DNA from 4 places in the Paenibacillus sp. FSL P4-0081 genome. Region 4 is predicted to be linked to each of the others. Evidence: predicted binding sites of a transcription regulator. Region 4 holds the regulator's gene; each other region holds the start of a gene.
What was found. Region 4 encodes Rex, which represses fermentation and respiration genes when NADH is low (regulators of the CRP and FNR family bind a similar motif). Its sites were predicted from a motif close to TTGTGAAATATTTCACAA; they were not measured.
Positions count from the first base shown of each region.

Region 1: the regulator Rex is predicted to act here: its motif matches at 2,616-2,633, upstream of P40081_RS14025 (DUF1641 domain-containing protein).
Region 2: the regulator Rex is predicted to act here: its motif matches at 2,270-2,287, upstream of pflB (formate C-acetyltransferase).
Region 3: the regulator Rex is predicted to act here: its motif matches at 1,732-1,749, upstream of qoxA (cytochrome aa3 quinol oxidase subunit II).

Region 1 is NZ_CP009280.1:3,373,082-3,377,270, forward strand. It holds gene P40081_RS14010 (hypothetical protein) at 1-5, shown strand, start outside; gene P40081_RS14015 (hypothetical protein) at 1,028-1,651, shown strand; gene P40081_RS14020 (nitroreductase family protein) at 1,770-2,387, opposite strand; gene P40081_RS14025 (DUF1641 domain-containing protein) at 2,713-3,150, shown strand; gene P40081_RS14030 (NAD(P)/FAD-dependent oxidoreductase) at 3,191-4,189, shown strand, end outside.
Region 2 is NZ_CP009280.1:5,510,354-5,514,542, forward strand. It holds gene pflB (formate C-acetyltransferase) at 1-2,181, opposite strand, end outside; gene adhE (bifunctional acetaldehyde-CoA/alcohol dehydrogenase) at 2,443-4,189, opposite strand, start outside.
Region 3 is NZ_CP009280.1:1,252,110-1,256,298, forward strand. It holds gene qoxB (cytochrome aa3 quinol oxidase subunit I) at 1-422, opposite strand, end outside; gene qoxA (cytochrome aa3 quinol oxidase subunit II) at 466-1,482, opposite strand; gene P40081_RS05370 (polysaccharide deacetylase family protein) at 1,987-3,126, shown strand; gene P40081_RS05375 (TetR/AcrR family transcriptional regulator) at 3,292-3,909, opposite strand; gene P40081_RS05380 (MFS transporter) at 4,067-4,189, shown strand, end outside.
Region 4 is NZ_CP009280.1:5,253,159-5,257,347, forward strand. It holds gene P40081_RS22525 (cell wall elongation regulator TseB-like domain-containing protein) at 1-179, opposite strand, end outside; gene P40081_RS22530 (amidohydrolase) at 207-1,508, opposite strand; gene P40081_RS22535 (redox-sensing transcriptional repressor Rex) at 1,495-2,148, opposite strand; gene dinG (ATP-dependent DNA helicase DinG) at 2,368-4,189, opposite strand, start outside.

The DNA.
Region 1 (4,189 bases), 1.9 Mb from region 4:
GCTAAAGCGGCCTATGCCAAGGTCAGCTGCATGCTTGTCCCGCTATAACTAAAATAAATCCCCCTATAACACATATAAACCTCTATTATTGATAGCTTCATCAACAATAGAGGTTTATATAATAACCACTATACCCATGTTCTTCTCAGACTCCTTATCCTATCCTTTGTACTCAGCCGGGTAGAAATCGTCCGAGGCGGCAGTCAATTTGCCTATCCTGCCCGTTAAATCTTCTCTAATTCATCCGCTGACCACGATAGGATTGATTGTGGGCTTTTGAGCTTTAAGAAGCTCATACCATTTCGTGTAGGGATGGATTGAAAGCTATAACGCCAGGATCAAAGATATAGTCTCAAGCTCAGGGAGTACAGCTGCTTAAGAGGACTGCCGGAGATTCTGCCCCCGCATGCGTTCTTACCGCAGTGTATGGTTCCTTGAGTTGATACCTGTATTATACCGTGACATGCCGCAGCCGTAAAAAGGCGAATACTTTAAATTTGCGGTTATTTTTCACTGTAAGATCATGTAAGCGCTATTATGCTTCCTTATCCTTAGTTTTTTAGGAGGATTCCGAACACAAGCCCTTATTTCGCCAAAAAGCCTCCTGATCAGGAGGATTCGGACTGAGAATCCTTTATCCTGTTCTTTTAAGCGCTATAACAAGGCGTTTCAGGACATTAACGGAATCTCAGTCCGAATGTCCTGGCAATTCGCCATTTCTTCGCAAATAACGGAATCCCAGTGCTCCTCACGAGCTGATGCGTTCATGAGCCCGTGATGCTCTAGCCAATCTCCAGCCAAGCTCCAGGTGAGGAAAAGTGCAATTGCTAAGCTACTTAGCTCCAGCATGATTTGTCCGCAGGTAGCTTCACAATCTCTAGCTTGATTCACCTGCAGGGCAAATTTGGTGCCCTGGAACAGTGCTGTCTTATAAAATGGACGGCAAAAGCGTTGCCGTTTGCTGTATAATTTACTGATTGTTATGTTGCGGTTCAGCTATCCGGGCACTTGAGGGAGGAAGAAAAGGATGAGTTTGTTTGGAGTGAGGCTTGACGGAACCCGCAGCGGGTTAATCAAGTCTTTTCTGGAGGATAATTATGTATGTGCGGGAGATCCTGTTGTTGGAGATCTGGAGTCCAGCGGGAGAGAGGATATCCGCAGCAGGCTGGCTGCATCCGGAGCTTATCAGGGGCAGGAGCTGGAAGAAGCTCTCAGCAGTTTAGACACGTTCGTCAACGTGATGCAGGACGGGGATTATGTGCTGATTGCGGATGAGGAATGGGTATACCTTGGCGATCTGGGTGATTATTTCTTTGATGCCCGGCAGGAGAGTGTGGAGGGCGGAACTGCGCACCGGCGCGGAGTAACCTGGCTGAAGAGTCTGCCCCGTACAGCTGTGAATTCTGCAGTACAAGCACGGCTTGCTTCGGATCAGGAGGTTACCCGCTATTCAGGGCTGCTGCCTGCAGCAAGAATGGATTTGTGGCTTGCAGATTCTTCGGCTGGCGATATGGAGACTGCTCATTCCCCGGCCCGTGTGGATGAAGCCACAATAGCTGAGGCGCTGGCTGTTCTGAAGGCTGCCCTGCACAGTCCCGATGCGGAGCGGCGGGAACGCGCGGCAGCGGCTATACTGCATTATGCCAAATGAACATCAGACTGAAGCTTTATCTTATAAAATCACAGCAAAAAGGTCTTCCGGTTAAGCTGCCGGAAGACCTTTTTGCTGTCAACTATTAAACAGGGACTTCGCTGGACCGGGTTTATTCTCAGATAAATTCAACGAACTCATTAACCGGCTTGCGGTAGCCGCGCGGTCTAATTTTGTGCTTGTTGTCTTTGCCGATCGTAATCAGCATTACCGGAACGAAGTTGTCGCTGAGCCCGAGGGTAGCTTTCACCGCCTCCGGATCAAAACCGATCATCGGGCAGGTATCCCAGCCCTTGTCTTTGGCAATCAGCATGAACTGCATAGCTGACAAGGAAGCATTGCGGATTGCTTCATCCCGCTGGAAAGCGTCTTTTCCAGTATAAGAATCATTAATAGACTGAATGGTGCGGTCGTAATCCTCTTCGCTCATGGCTCCCAGCATTTTAAGTCCGCTATAGATTTCTGGAGCCTGCTGGTAGGCGTTTTTGTCACCCAGCACGACGATGACAGCCGAGGCGGTGTGGATTTTGTATTGACCGTAAGCACCTTTACGGATTTCTTCCTTCACAGTGTCATCGCTGATGACTTTGTAGTGGGCGTGCTGCAGGTTGAAGGCCGATGGAGCCAGGCGGGCCAGTGAGAACATCTCCTCCAGCTCATTCTGTGGGATTTGCACCCCTTCAACGAAATTCATTGCCGATCTGCGGGACTGTACCAATTCTGAAAAAGCACTCATAAATAATGACCTCCATTGGGATATGTATGTTGGTTAGTAAAAATCAATAGCTGATATTAATAAATAAGCTTACAATAAGTTACTTGCTTAAAATATCACAACTACAAGTGTACGTCAATGATTAAACAACAGTAAATTGTGAATTTTAGTTCAAATAGTCGATAAATTTTGAAAAAGCGAGAAAAGAAGTGATTTTAATCACAAAATAAGGCTATAAAGCCAAAAACATTGTGACATTTATTACAACCGGAATGTTATAATAGTCACATAGTTTCAGTGGATGAATACTTTTAAGCAGCAATGCCATTGTAAAGGAGACTTCAATATGTCAGAAACCATTACCCAAACCCCTTTGGAACAAGAAATACCCGCAGCAGGCCTTCCCCAAGAGGATTTGCTGAATCAGCTTCTGAAGCCGGAAGTTCAGGAATCCCTGATTCTTCTGGTGGAGCAGCTGCCGCAGATTACCCAACTGGTGAATGTATTAACCAAATCGGTCGATTTCGTACAGTCGGTTGCAACGGATGAAGTATTGAAAAATGATACGGTAGGCGCAATCAAGGAGATGGCGGGTCCTGTGGTAGGCTCTGTCAAGAATTTGGCGGCTACGGTTATTGAAGCGAAAGACCGCGCGGATGCAAGCAGTGAAACCATCAGCCTGTTTGGCATGATGAAAATGATCAAGGACCCGCAGGTACAAAACGTGCTCCGTTTCATGAATGCATACCTGCAGGTCAGCGGCGAACGCCAATCCGGTAAGTAATTATTGTTCAATTCTTAATCGTAGGGATGGAGGAAATATGATGTCAAAACACATAGTTATTCTAGGTGCAGGTTACGGCGGCTTATTGAGTGCGCTAACCGTGCGCAAATATATGAGCAAAGCTGAAGCCAGAGTTACAGTGGTTAATCAGTATCCGACACACCAGATCATTACCGAACTACACCGCCTTGCAGCAGGAAGTGCTTCTGAACAGGCGGTTGCCATGCCGCTTGCCAAGCTGTTCGCCGGTAAGGATATCGATCTGAAGATTGCCAAGGTTAATTCGTTCTCGGTGGAGAACAAGCAAATCATCCTCTCGGATGGTGTAATGCTGACTTATGATGCTCTTGTTGTCGGTCTGGGCAGCACGACGGCTTATTTCGGCATTCCGGGACTTGAACAGTACAGCATGGTGCTGAAATCGGCGGCGGATGCACTGCGGATTCACGGACATATTGAAGACCGGATTCGTGAATATGCCAAAAGCGGCAATGCGGCCGATGCAACCATCCTGATCGGCGGGGGCGGCTTGACAGGTGTTGAGCTTGTAGGTGAAATTGCCGATGTACTGCCCAAGCTGACTAAGAAATATGGAGTGAATCCGGCTGAGATCCAGCTGCTGCTCGTAGAAGCCGGCCCGAAGATTCTTCCGGTTCTGCCGGATCATCTGATTGAGCGCGCTACAACCAGCCTCGAGAAACGGGGAGTTCAGTTCCTGACAGGTCTTCCTGTTACTAATGTAGCAGGCAATACCATTGATCTGAAGGACGGCCGCCAGATTGTGGCGAATACCTTCGTCTGGACCGGCGGCGTGCAGGGCAACCCGCTGATCGGTGAGTCCGGGCTTGAAGTGAACCGCGGCCGCGCAACCGTGAATGAGTTCCTGCAATCCACTTCACACCAGAATGTATTTGTAGCCGGTGACAGTGCGGTTGTGTTCGCACCGGACGGCCGTCCGTATCCGCCAACGGCACAAATCGCCTGGCAGATGGGTGAACTGATCGGTTATAACCTTTACGCTTACCTGAATGATAAAGCC
Region 2 (4,189 bases), 260 kb from region 4:
GGATACGCGAATGGTCAATTGTGGGTAGTTCTCAGGGTGATCCATTGCATCAATCAGCTGCTCACGGTTAAATACGTTAACATTCAAGTGCTGAGCGTTGTTGTGGAAGTATCCGTCCATCATGAATACCAGGTTGGACTTACGGGATTCTTCGTCTTTACCCAGAGCCTTAGGAACGATTGAGAATGTGTTGGAGATACCATCCTGTGCATCGGAGTAAGGCAGTTTAGCAACAGAGTTCAGGGAAGCAAGTGCACCCTTCTTGTCGCGTCCGTGCATTGGGTTAGCACCAGGTGCGAACGGTTCGCCTTTTTTACGTCCATCAGGAGTAGTACCAGTCTTCTTACCATAAACAACGTTCGAAGTGATAGTCAATACCGATTGAGTCGGTACAGCATCACGGTAAGTTTTGTTTTTACGGATCATGCTCATGAAGGTTTCAACCAGTTCAACCGCGATGTTGTCAACAGCGTCGTCGTTGTTACCGTAGCAAGGGAATTCACCTTCAGTTTCGAAGTCGATAGCAATACCTTCTTCGTTGCGGATCGGTTTAACCTTAGCGTATTTAATTGCGCTCAGGGAGTCGGCAGCAACGGACAGACCGGCAATACCGCAAGCCATAGTACGCAGAATGTCGCGGTCATGCAGTGCCATTTCGATACGTTCGTAAGAATATTTGTCATGCATGTAGTGAATGATGTTCAGCGTGTTGACATAAGTCTTAGCCAGCCATTCCATCATTGGTTTGAAGCGTTTCATTACTTCGTCGTAATCAAGGTATTCGGAAGTGATCGCCGGATATTCAGGACCTACCTGAGCGCCGGATTTTTCATCCTTACCGCCGTTGATTGCATACAACAGGGCTTTTGCCAGGTTGGCACGGGCACCGAAGAACTGCATTTGTTTACCGATACGCATTGGGGATACGCAGCAGGCAATTGCGTAATCTTCACCCCAGTATGGACGCATTACATCATCGTTCTCATATTGGATCGCACTGGTTTCGATGGAAACCTTAGCACAATATTTTTTGAAGCCTTCAGGCAGCTTTTCGGACCACAGTACGGTCAGGTTCGGCTCTGGTGCAGGACCCAGGTTGTACAGGGTATGCAGGAAACGGAAGCTGTTCTTAGTTACGCGTGTTGTTCCGTCTTCAGCCATACCACCGATGGATTCAGTTACCCAAGTAGGGTCGCCGGAGAACAGATCATTATAGTCAGGCGTACGCAGGAATTTCACGATACGCAGTTTCATTACGAAATGGTCAACGATTTCTTGTGCTTGCTCTTCAGTAAGAGTACCTTCTTCGAAATCACGTTGTACATAGATATCAAGGAAAGAGGATACGCGTCCGAGGGACATTGCCGCACCGTTTTGCTCTTTAACTGCAGCCAGATAACCGAAGTATACCCATTGAGTAGCTTCTTTGAAGTTATTAGCTGGTTTAGAGATATCAAGACCATGAGCAGCAGCCATTTGTTTCAGTTCGCCCAGAGCACGCATTTGCTCGGACAGCTCTTCACGCAGACGAATTACTTCTTCTGTCATGGAATCTACTTCAAGTTCAGTCAATTGTTGTTTCTTGTCTTTAATCAGGAAATCAATACCATACAGGGCAATACGGCGATAGTCGCCGATGATACGTCCGCGGCCATAAGCATCAGGAAGACCTGTAATTACGCCGGATTTACGCACAGCTCTCATGTCTGGTGTATATGCATCAAATACGCCTTGGTTATGCGTTTTGCGGATGTTCGTGAACATGTCAACGATATTTTGCGGAAGCTCGAAGCCATAAGCTTTAGTGGCGTCGATCATCATTTTGATACCGCCGAACGGTTGAATGGAACGTCTGAAAGGAGCATCAGTCTGAACGCCGACAATTTGTTCCTTATCCTTGTCGATGTAGCCTGGATTGTGGGAAGTGATCGTGGAGACAGTATCGAGGGATACATCCCATACTCCGCCTCTTTCTCTTTCTTCCTTGCTAAGCTGGGAGATAATCTTCCACAGTTCAGTGGTGTTGCTGGTAGGACCTACCAGGAATTCTTCATTTCCTTCATAAGGCTTGATGTTCTTGGCAATAAAGTTATTAACGTCAACTTTCTTAGCCCATGTACCCTTAGTAAAACTTCTCCAACCCGACTTAACCTCTTGTACTTCTCTTTCAATCACCGACATGCTAAATCCCTCCATTTATATTTAGTATATTTGTAGAGATCGCGGGCTTGAAGGTTAATCCCGTGTCTCGTGATCCCATAGCTATTGGTTGTTATAAAATTCACAATCGCGGCTTCATAACTGGGATCGTTGTTTATATAAACATTTTAGTTTATTTTCTGAAAAAGGACTGTGACAAATATCACTCTTTCGGTGATATTTGTCACTTCCATCCAGTTCCATATTAACCTTTAACCTTGTTCTTTGCCAGACAATCTTAAATTAGTTGTCGAATCTTCCATAGAATGCGTTGCGGTATACATCAGCAAGTTCAGATACCAGCGGCATTTTTGGATTGGCAGTTGTACATTGGTCTTCAAATGCACGGTCAGCCAGGTAATCTACACGGGATTCGAAGTCCTTAGGATCAAAGCCAAGAGCCGAGAAGGATTCTTCGATACCGAGTTTTTTGTTCATGTCGCGGATTGCATTGATCAAGCTGGTTACGCCTTCTTCGGTTGTGCGTGCTGGCAATCCCAGGATACGGGCAATTTCAGCATACCGTTCGTCAGCTACAAAGTGCGAATATTTAGGGAACGAAGCGAACTTCGTAGGTTTCTTGGCATTGTAACGGATAACATGCGGCATCAGGATGGCATTGGTACGGCCATGTGCTGTGTGATACTGTCCGCCCCATTTGTGCGCCAAGCTGTGGTTGATACCCAGGAATGCATTAGCGAAAGCCATACCTGCCAGAGTCGAAGCGTTGTGCATTTTTTCGCGGGCAAGCTTGTCGCCTTGCAGTGCGGATTTCTCCAGCCACTGGAATACCAGTTGAATGGCTTTGATTGCCAGACCATCGGAATAGTCACTAGCCATTACAGATACATAAGCTTCAATTGCATGTGTCAATACATCCATACCTGTATCGGCAACAGCAGTTTTCGGCAAGCTGTATACAAACTCCGGATCAATAATAGCTACGTCTGGAGTCAGCTCATAATCAGCAAGCGGATACTTAGTATTATTGCCAGTTGTCTTGTCTGTGATAACTGCGAACGAAGTTACTTCAGAACCTGTACCGGAAGTTGTTGGAATCGCAACGAATTTCGCTTTGTTGCCGAGCTTAGGGAATTTGTATACCCGTTTGCGGATATCCATGAACTTCTGTTTCAGGCCGTTGAAGTCTGCATCCGGGTGTTCGTAGAACAACCACATTCCTTTTGCAGCATCCATTGGGGAACCGCCGCCGAGTGCGATGATGCAGTCCGGCTGGAATCTGTTCATCATTGCAGCGCCTTTTTCTACAGTAGTTGTCGATGGATCCGGTTCAACTTCCGAGAACACTTCGATCGCTACCGGAGTCTGGCGTTGACGCAGGTAATGCTCAACTCTTTCCACATAGCCCAGTTTAACCATCATAGGGTCAGTAATAATAGCTACGCGAGTGATATCAGGCATTTTGGCCAGGTACTGTGTGGATCCCTTTTCGAAGTAAATCTTGTCAGGTACTTTAAACCATTGCATATTCACGGTACGACGGTTCACCCTTTTCACGTTGATCAGATTGATTGCAGTCACGTTTTGCGATACAGAGTTGCGTCCATAAGATCCGCAGCCCAGTGTCAATGAAGGGATATTAGTATTGTAAATATCGCCAATTGCGCCGTGTGTGGATGGCGAGTTGACGAGAATACGTCCGGTTTGCAGACGGTTGGAGAACTTCATGATTACTTCTTCGTTGTTCGAGTGGATAGCCGAGCTGTGGCCCATGCCGCCAAATTCAACGATTTCAGCTGCGCGTTCGATACCCTGATCTGCGTTCTTCACTTTGTAGCAAGCCAGAACAGGGCTCAGCTTCTCAGCGGACAACGGATATTTGGTACCTACGCCTTCAAGTTCAGCTACCAGGATCTTCGTGCCGGCAGGAACCTGAATTCCGCACATTTCAGCGATCTTCACAGCGGATTGGCCGACGATAGCCGGGTTAACCGCACATTTTTCTACATTCATTGCGCCGCTTGTCAGC
Region 3 (4,189 bases), 4.0 Mb from region 4:
CAGAAGCTGACGGCGTTAAGCCGCGGGAACGCGACGTCACGCGCGCCGATCTGCAGCGGAATGATCACATTCATCAGACCGATGATGAACGGCATGGCCATGAACAGGATCATGATTAGGCCATGCGTGGTAAATACCTCATTGTAATGCTGGGCATCGAGGAATTTCATTTCCGGCGCTGCCGTCTGCAGACGCATCATCATCGCGTCCACACCGCCGCGGAACAGCATGAGCAGCGCCGCGAGGATATACATGACACCGATTTTTTTGTGATCTACAGTAGTAAGCCATTCACGCCAGAGGTATCCCCATTTCTTGAAATAGGTAAGCCCGACGAGAATCCCGATGGTGGCAAGTGCAATGCTGACCATGGCTCCGTATATCAAGGGTTCGCCGTGAACCTTAAATTTGTCTAAATCCATTAGGGTGGCTCCTTTCAGTGTGTTACGTTAAGCTCTTGCAGAGCTAGTGGCCATCATGAGTCTCGGCATCTACGGGTGAGCTTGGCAGCGGCTGTTCGACTTCCGGATCAGGTTCGCTGTCAAATTCGGTTCCGCTGGACGGCTCAGGAGAAGGGTGGATCTCTTTGTTATCCTGATGCTCTTCACTGCCGTTGTCCATATCCATCTCACTTCCGTCACCACTCATGTGTTCACTGTGGTCTCCAGGGGGAGGACTGAACTCCAAATGGGTCGAGGAATAGGTTTTGCGTCCGAGGAAGTCCGTGGCGAGCAGGCCTTTGAATTCATCTTCTGTAAGCTCAGGCGCGGTTTCCTTGACGTCATTCACCCATTCGTCATAATCCTTGTTGCTCATAACAAGGGCTTCAAATTCCATGTGGGCAAAGCCTTTACCGCTGAAGTTGGCATTCTTTCCGATATAAGAGCCTTCGGTATCAGCAGAAAGGTGAAGCGTGGTGAGCATGTCGCTCATGGCGTACTTTTGTCCGGCAAGCTGTGGAATCCATAAGCTGGTAATGGTGCCGAATGAGTACATTCTGAATTCAACTGCACGATGCACAGGCATATTCACGTAGTTAACCGTTTCAATGCCTTCCTCCGGATAGCTGAAATGCCACTTCCAGTTGGAGGATGAAGCGTAAATGACCAGCGGTGTCTGATCTTTGTAATCCGCGGCCACGTTCTCAACCTCGGTAGTTGTCTTGACGGTTACAACTGACAAGAAGGCGACGATAATGATCGGGATAATAATCCAGATCGCTTCAAGTACCTTGTTGCCCTCCTCGTGTTCAGGAATGTAACCCTCGTTACTCTTCTTCGCCCGGTATTTCACCAGAACAAAGATATATAAGATGTAGACAACTGCCAGAACACCAAGCATTACAACAATGGAGAGAATGATGGTGTCCGATAACGTCCTTGCAGACGGCCCCTTCGGGTTCAGAACAGCGATCGAGCTGCATCCCGGCAGGAGAAGGATCAGGCTTAGAAACAAAGCGTATAACGGTCCCTTTTTTTTCATATAGAACTCCTTCCTTCAATACTACTTTTCATTCGCCGTTCATTAACGGTCTTACTACTTAACCTGTATCTATAGTAAGAACTACTTACCCATAATGCAAAATACATATTTTGTATATTAGGCTAAAAAAAGACCTTAAAAATGGCGAACAAGTTAAATATGTGTGATCAAATTGTTACAACTACTTAAAGGTATGATAAAGATCACTGTAGTGGCGCAGTTTAAGCTAATTTTAAGGTTGTTCAAACTTTGTTCAAGATTGCACAATTGTTATTAATTTTGTCACATTTATTTTGGGTCAAAAAGATGTGATTTAACCGCATATTGCTTGCTGTGACAGCATTCGACGCGAATTGTCGTATTTCAGAAAAAAAGCTGAATAATCATTTTCTCATTGCAAAAAGGGTAACAATATTTTAGCTTGCGGTTACAATCTCTCAAATTACGTTATATCTATGTGTGATAAAGTAATAGACAAATATACATAGATTGGAGATTGCTGCTGTGCCCATTAAAAAAATAATGCTGTTATTCTTCTCTTTATTCCTGATTACGGGTCTTGTACAGATCCCTGCTAACGCTGAAGGTAAGACTAATGTACTAAAGCTCGGGATCAACGATAAATTGAGCGGTATAGAAGCCGTGTCTGTAAAAGGCACTTACTATGTCCCGCTGCGTGCTCTGGCCGATGAATTAAAATGGACGCTTACCGGCCTGACCGACGGAGTTCTGGTGTCTGGCGGCTCCGGCTCGCTGACCTTGCAGGGCGATGCCGGCGCTGTGCTCAAAGATGGCACAGTGGTGCCTGTGAGCACTTTTTTGCAGGACGGTAAACTTATGGTTCCGCTGAAAGTAAGCGGGTATCTTGGGTATATCATATCCTTTGCGGGGGATAAATATTTACTCCGGGTGAAGGACGGCTCGGCGGGGCTTACGGATGAAGCCTTTGTCACCCAGTATGCAGCAGAGCTGAAGCCGAAGGAAACAGTGCCTGCGGCTCCTGCGCCATCCGCTGAACCCGGCAAGCCGGGACAAACCGTGTATCTTACTTTTGATGACGGCCCGTCGGCGACGACTTCCCAGCTGCTGGATATCTTAAGCAAGTATGAGGTGCAGGCAACCTTCTTCATGCTGGGAAATAATATGAACAAATATCCTTCGCAGGTGAAGCGGATTGTGAAGGAGGACTACGGCCTGGGGCTTCATGGCATGACACACCGCAAGGAGAAATTCTATGCTTCCCCGGCTGCGGCACTGGCGGAGATGTCGGGCGATAATGCTGTCCTTAAGAAGCTGACGGGTGCTACTACAACGCTAATCCGGCCGCCTTACGGAAGCAAACCGTATTTCACCAAGTCTTTCCGGGATAAGGTGCTGGGTCAGGGCTATCATCTCTGGGACTGGAATGTGGATTCGAATGACTGGAGATACAAAGAGGACAGTGACAAGATCTACAATACAGTAATGGAGCAGGTTCACACGCTGAAGAAGTCGAAGACCAATCCGGTTATTCTGATGCATGATCAGAAGGCCACCCTCAAGGTGCTGCCGCGTCTGCTAGAAGCGCTTAAGAAGGATGGCTACACCTTCCAGGTCATTACAAAGGATATGGAGCCGGTGAATTTCTGGAAGGATAAACGGTAATCAGAAGGATTTGAATGCAAAAGAGCAAGCTGCGGGAGGTTTCCGGCCGCTTGCTCTTTTTTGCGGCCCGCCGAATCGCCGGAAATCCTGCATAAAGTACAACAATGCAGGTTCGCGCCGGCTGAATCAGCGGCCAGATGTGTTAGCACGAGAGTAACGGAGGCGCTACTTGTACAGATATTGGACAAGCATATTGACCAGCTCCGACTTCAACCGGTCCACGGCAATCCGCTGCGGGGAGAAGGAAATGACATCGACGATTGCACTCACCGCTTCGAACACAATTACGGAAGCTGCCTCAACGTCTTCAGTCTTCAATTCATCCTGACCCATCTGCAGGTACTTAAGCGTTCTGAGCCGGCCTGTTTCATATTGGGCATCCATCAGCTGCTTGATGACCTCATCACTGTGGTACATGATGCTCAGATCTTTATGATATCCGATAAACGCCTTATGCGAGAGCAGAAGGGTGTCTATCAGATGCAGAATCAGCTCGGAGCGGCCGATCGTTTCGAAATTAATCTCTGACATTGAAGCATCGATCCTGGCCAGAAGGTCATCGCCGTACATATGGAGAACATCGATGAATACGGCTCTTTTATCAATAAAATAGGAATAGAAGCTGCCTGTGGATACCCCGGCCGCCGCTGCGATTTCCTTGGTATTGGTCTGATGGAAGCCCTTGTCCGAGAATAGCTTCATTGCCGCCCGGATAATGGCTTCCTTGGTTCTGATACTGCGCTCCTGCTGCGGAGTTCTAACTTTGTCCTCGATTTCACCCATGTCTTAAGGTCCCCCTTATAGTACGAATTCTAGAGGAGCCGTTTTAAGCTGTCAATAAAAGTTGAACCATGGTTCGTTTTTTGTGATTGACAAATGTGAACTTTGGTTCATATAATGCGAATATGAACTTTATTTCATATTTTGAAGGGTGATGGAGATGGGCGTTAGAACACGAAGAGCGTTATCTTTTACGGCAATAGTCCTGGGCTTTTTCATGGCGCTGCTGGATACGACGATTATTAATATTGCCCTGCCGGAGATGACACGTCATTTCGGCGGA
Region 4 (4,189 bases):
GATTTCTGTGCTTTGGTTACCTCAGTTAAGCCGGCCCGCGCTCTGGCAATCTCTTTGGCTTCACTCCGCTCGTTCCACTGATCCTTCATAATGTAGGCATAAAACTGGCTTAGTCCGAACAGAAGGAGCAGAACCAGGGAAATCCCCAGCGGAAGCCATTTTCTCCTCTTCTTCAACATGCAGCTTCCTTTCCCTTTAAACCTGTATTACCGTTTAAGCAGTCCCTCGAACGTTTCCTGCGCTTTGCGGCGGATAGCTTCTTCATCTAGTGTCAGACATTGTCCGTGCTTCACAACCTGTTTGCCGTTCACCCAGACATTCTCCACATCCTTGGCACTGGCTGAATATACCGCATGGGACAAAAGATCGGTATGCGGCAGCAAGTGCGGCTGATCAATATCAATCGCAATGAAGTCGGCTTTCATCCCTGCTGCAAGCCGGCCTACCTGGTTCAGGAAAATAGACTGTGCACCATATTCGGTCGCCATCAGCAGCGCCTCTGGAGCCGGTACTGCTGTAGGATCACCGCTTACACCTTTGTGGATCAGCGCGGCCAGCCGCATTTCTTCGAACATATCCAGGTTGTTGTTGCTTGCCGCACCGTCCGTACCCAGGGAGACCTTAACTCCTGCTCTAAGAAGCTCAGGAACACGGGCTACTCCGCTGGCCAGCTTCAGATTGCTGCCGGGATTGTGGGATACACCAACATTGTGGCGGGCCAGAATCTCAATCTCTTCATCGTTCAGATGAACACCATGGGCGATCAGGGACGGCCGGGTGAACATTCCCAGCTTCTCCAGATGAGCGACCGGACGCAGGCCGTAATCGGCCACATTCTGCTCCACTTCATGACGCGTTTCGGACATATGCGTGTGCATCGGCAGATCAAGATCATGAGCCGCCTGGACAAACTTCATGAAAAACTCCGGAGGACAGGTGTAAGGCGCATGCGGCGAGAGCATTGCAGTAATTCTGCCGTCAGCCTTGCCATGCCAGTTCCGGGCAAAAGCAATCGCCTCCGCGAGCTTATGATTCTGCACCTCTTCCGGACAAAGGCCAATAACACCGCGCATAAGTACAGCACGGATGCCTGACTGCTCGGTAACCTCAGCAACCCGGTCCATATGGTCATACATATCGAGGAAGGTCGTAGTGCCGCCCTTCAGCATCTCAAGAACGGACAAAGAGGTTCCCCAGTACACATCATCACCGGTGAATTTCTCTTCCATCGGCCACATTTTTTCCTGCAGCCAAGCCTGCAGTACCATATCATCGCCGTAGCCGCGCAGCAGTGACATCGCCGCATGGCCGTGGGTGTTGACGAGACCCGGCATGAACAGCAGCCGGCTGCCGTCAATAACCTCGGCATCCTCTTCAATTACAGGCTTATCTTCACCTATGTAAGTAATCAGATCATTTTCGATGGTCATATAACCGCTCAGCACCGGCTTATCGCTGCCAGGCACCAGAAAACGCCCGTTTTTAATAATGGTTTTATTGCTGCTCATCTTCAGCTTCGTCCTTTCCGTCATGCAAATAATAAGCCAGACTCTGCAGATCCGTAGTGAAATCGGCGGCATGAATCCGGATATTGGCCGGAGTCTTCAGAATTACAGGCGCAAAATTCAGGATCGCCTCAATGCCCGAATCCACCAGAATGTCAGCAACGTTCTGTGCTTCACTGTCCGGAACGGTAATAATCCCGATGCGGATGCCCTGTGCACGGATGGTATCCCCCAGCTCACTCATCGGCTGAACAGTCAACGAGTTGATCTGCTGGCCTACCTTAGGCTCATAAGCATCAAATACAGCTGTAATCTTCATCGTATCCTTCAAGTAAGCATTGTAATTCGACAAGGCGTGGCCAAGATTACCTGCACCTACCAGAGCTACATTAATCTGCTGGTCCAGCTTGAGAATATGCCTGATCTTCTCAATCAGATAAGAGACATCATAACCAATGCCTTTTCTGCCGAAATCACCAAAATAAGCCAGGTCCTTGCGGATCTGGGCGGGGTTGAGATCAAGCTTCTGTCCCAGCTCCTGAGAAGAAACTGTTGAGATTTCACGTTTTTGGAGATCGTTCAGGAAACGCAGGTACACTGGGAGTCTGCGAACGACGGCCTCCGATATTTTATCCGATTTCATGTTTTCTCCTCCTAAAAGTTTTGATAGCATATGCTGCTTGATTCAACTTCGCAAAACTCGCTTCGTAAGCATTCACTTAGGTTTTATAGCATATGCTGCTTGATAAGCCGGTTATAGGAACCGTGCTCCGGGTACTACTGCCCGTTTGGGCAGCAGCAGTGGAGCACGGGACTTCAGAACAATAATTACTTATACATAATATCAACCGGAGACGGATTATTAAACCCCGCCTTCTTCAAGCCATTCTGCAATCCGCGGAACGATCTGATCCGTCAGCATATGCTCCATCTTGGGACCGGGCAGCGAATACAGGAAATACTTCCCATAATAAGATTCGATTACCCTGGTATCATATACAATAACGATTCCGCGGTCCTGCGCGGTGCGGACCAGCCGCCCGAAGCCTTGCTTGAAGCGGATTACAGCCTGCGGGACGGACAGCTTCATGAACGGATTCTTCTTCTGTGCCTGGAGCAGCTCCGACTTCGCTTCAGCCAGCGGATGATTAGGCGGCTGGAACGGAAGTCTGACAATGGCCAGACAGGTCAAAGCTTCACCGGGAATGTCTACACCTTCCCAGAAGCTGCTCGTACCCAGCAAGACTGACGCTGTACTGTCCTGGAACCGCCGGATCAGCTTGCTCCGGCTGCCGCCTTCTACGCCTTGTCCAAGCACCGCGATATCCTGCGAAGCCAGGGCCTCCTTCAGCGGATCATAGACCTGGCGCAGCATCTTGTAGGAGGTGAAGAGCACCAGCATCCGCCCGCGGGTAGCCACGGCAGTTTCTGCCAGAGAATGGACCAGTGTATCCACAAAGCGGGCATCCCCTATGCTTCCCTTGACACTCGGGAAATCACGGGGAATGACAAGCAGTGCCTGCTCACGGTATTTGAACGGCGACGGAAGCAGGGCTGTCATCAGACGGCCCTGCTCTGCAGCCTCACCAAGACCGAGATTATCTATCATGAACTGGAATGACTTATCCACAGACAAGGTGGCCGAGGTCAGGATGATACTCTTCTTCTTGTCGAAGAACAGCTCCCTGAGCTGGGTGCTCACATCCACCGGAACGGCATACATCTGCAGCGATTTGCCGCGGTAATTGCCGCTCCCCTCCAGCCAGTAGACGATATTCTCGTCATTCAGTCCCATAAAGAAACGGATCTGCTCCCGGATGGAGGCCAGGTCCTTGAACAACCCGCCGATATCCGTCACAAGACTGTCCGAAGAGGACTGGCTGTCCGTATCACGCATCTCACTGAGCATTTTATCACCCTTGCGGATGATATCACTCAAGCTGAGATGGAGTGTATTCTCCAGAGCAGCCAGCTCCTCCCACTCTTTGGGCTTCTTGCCCGGCTGCAGGCGTGCGACAAGCTGGCCGGCTTCACCGGCTCCGGCATCGCTGCGTTCAGGCAGCAGGCCGAAGAGCTTGTCGCTAAGTGTATCCCAGGACTCCTTGACGGTAAGCAGATCCGGATAGATCCGGTCGATAACACCGCTCCATTCCGAAGCCTGCTCACTGCCGGACGACTGCAGGGTCTGGCGCAGGGCAGGCAGCTGTCCGCTCCGGCTGTCCTTGTACAGACGGGTGAGCGTATGCGCCACGGTGAAATATTTCATCTGCATTCCGAGATGTTTGCCGGCAATGTCCTCCAGATGATGCGCCTCATCAATGATGAGATGCTCGTAAGCCGGAAGCAGCTGATGCCCGGCCTTAACATCTGCGAATAACTTGGAGTGGTTAGTCACCACCACATCGGAAATCCCGGCTTCATGCTTGGCCCGGTGATAATAACATTTCCTGAACCAAGGGCATGAGCGTCCCAGACAAGAGTCGGTATCACTGGCTACGGTCTCCCAGAAATCACCGCCGCGCCCGCTTAAGTTCAGCTCTTCATCATCGCCGGTCTCCGTCTGGGTCAGCCAGACCATCATCTGCGCGGCCGTAAGCGCTTCTTCCCTGGGACTTGTGAAGTCCCTTTTATTAATTCTATGTTCAAACTTACGGAGACACAAATAGTGTCCTCTCCCCTTAAAG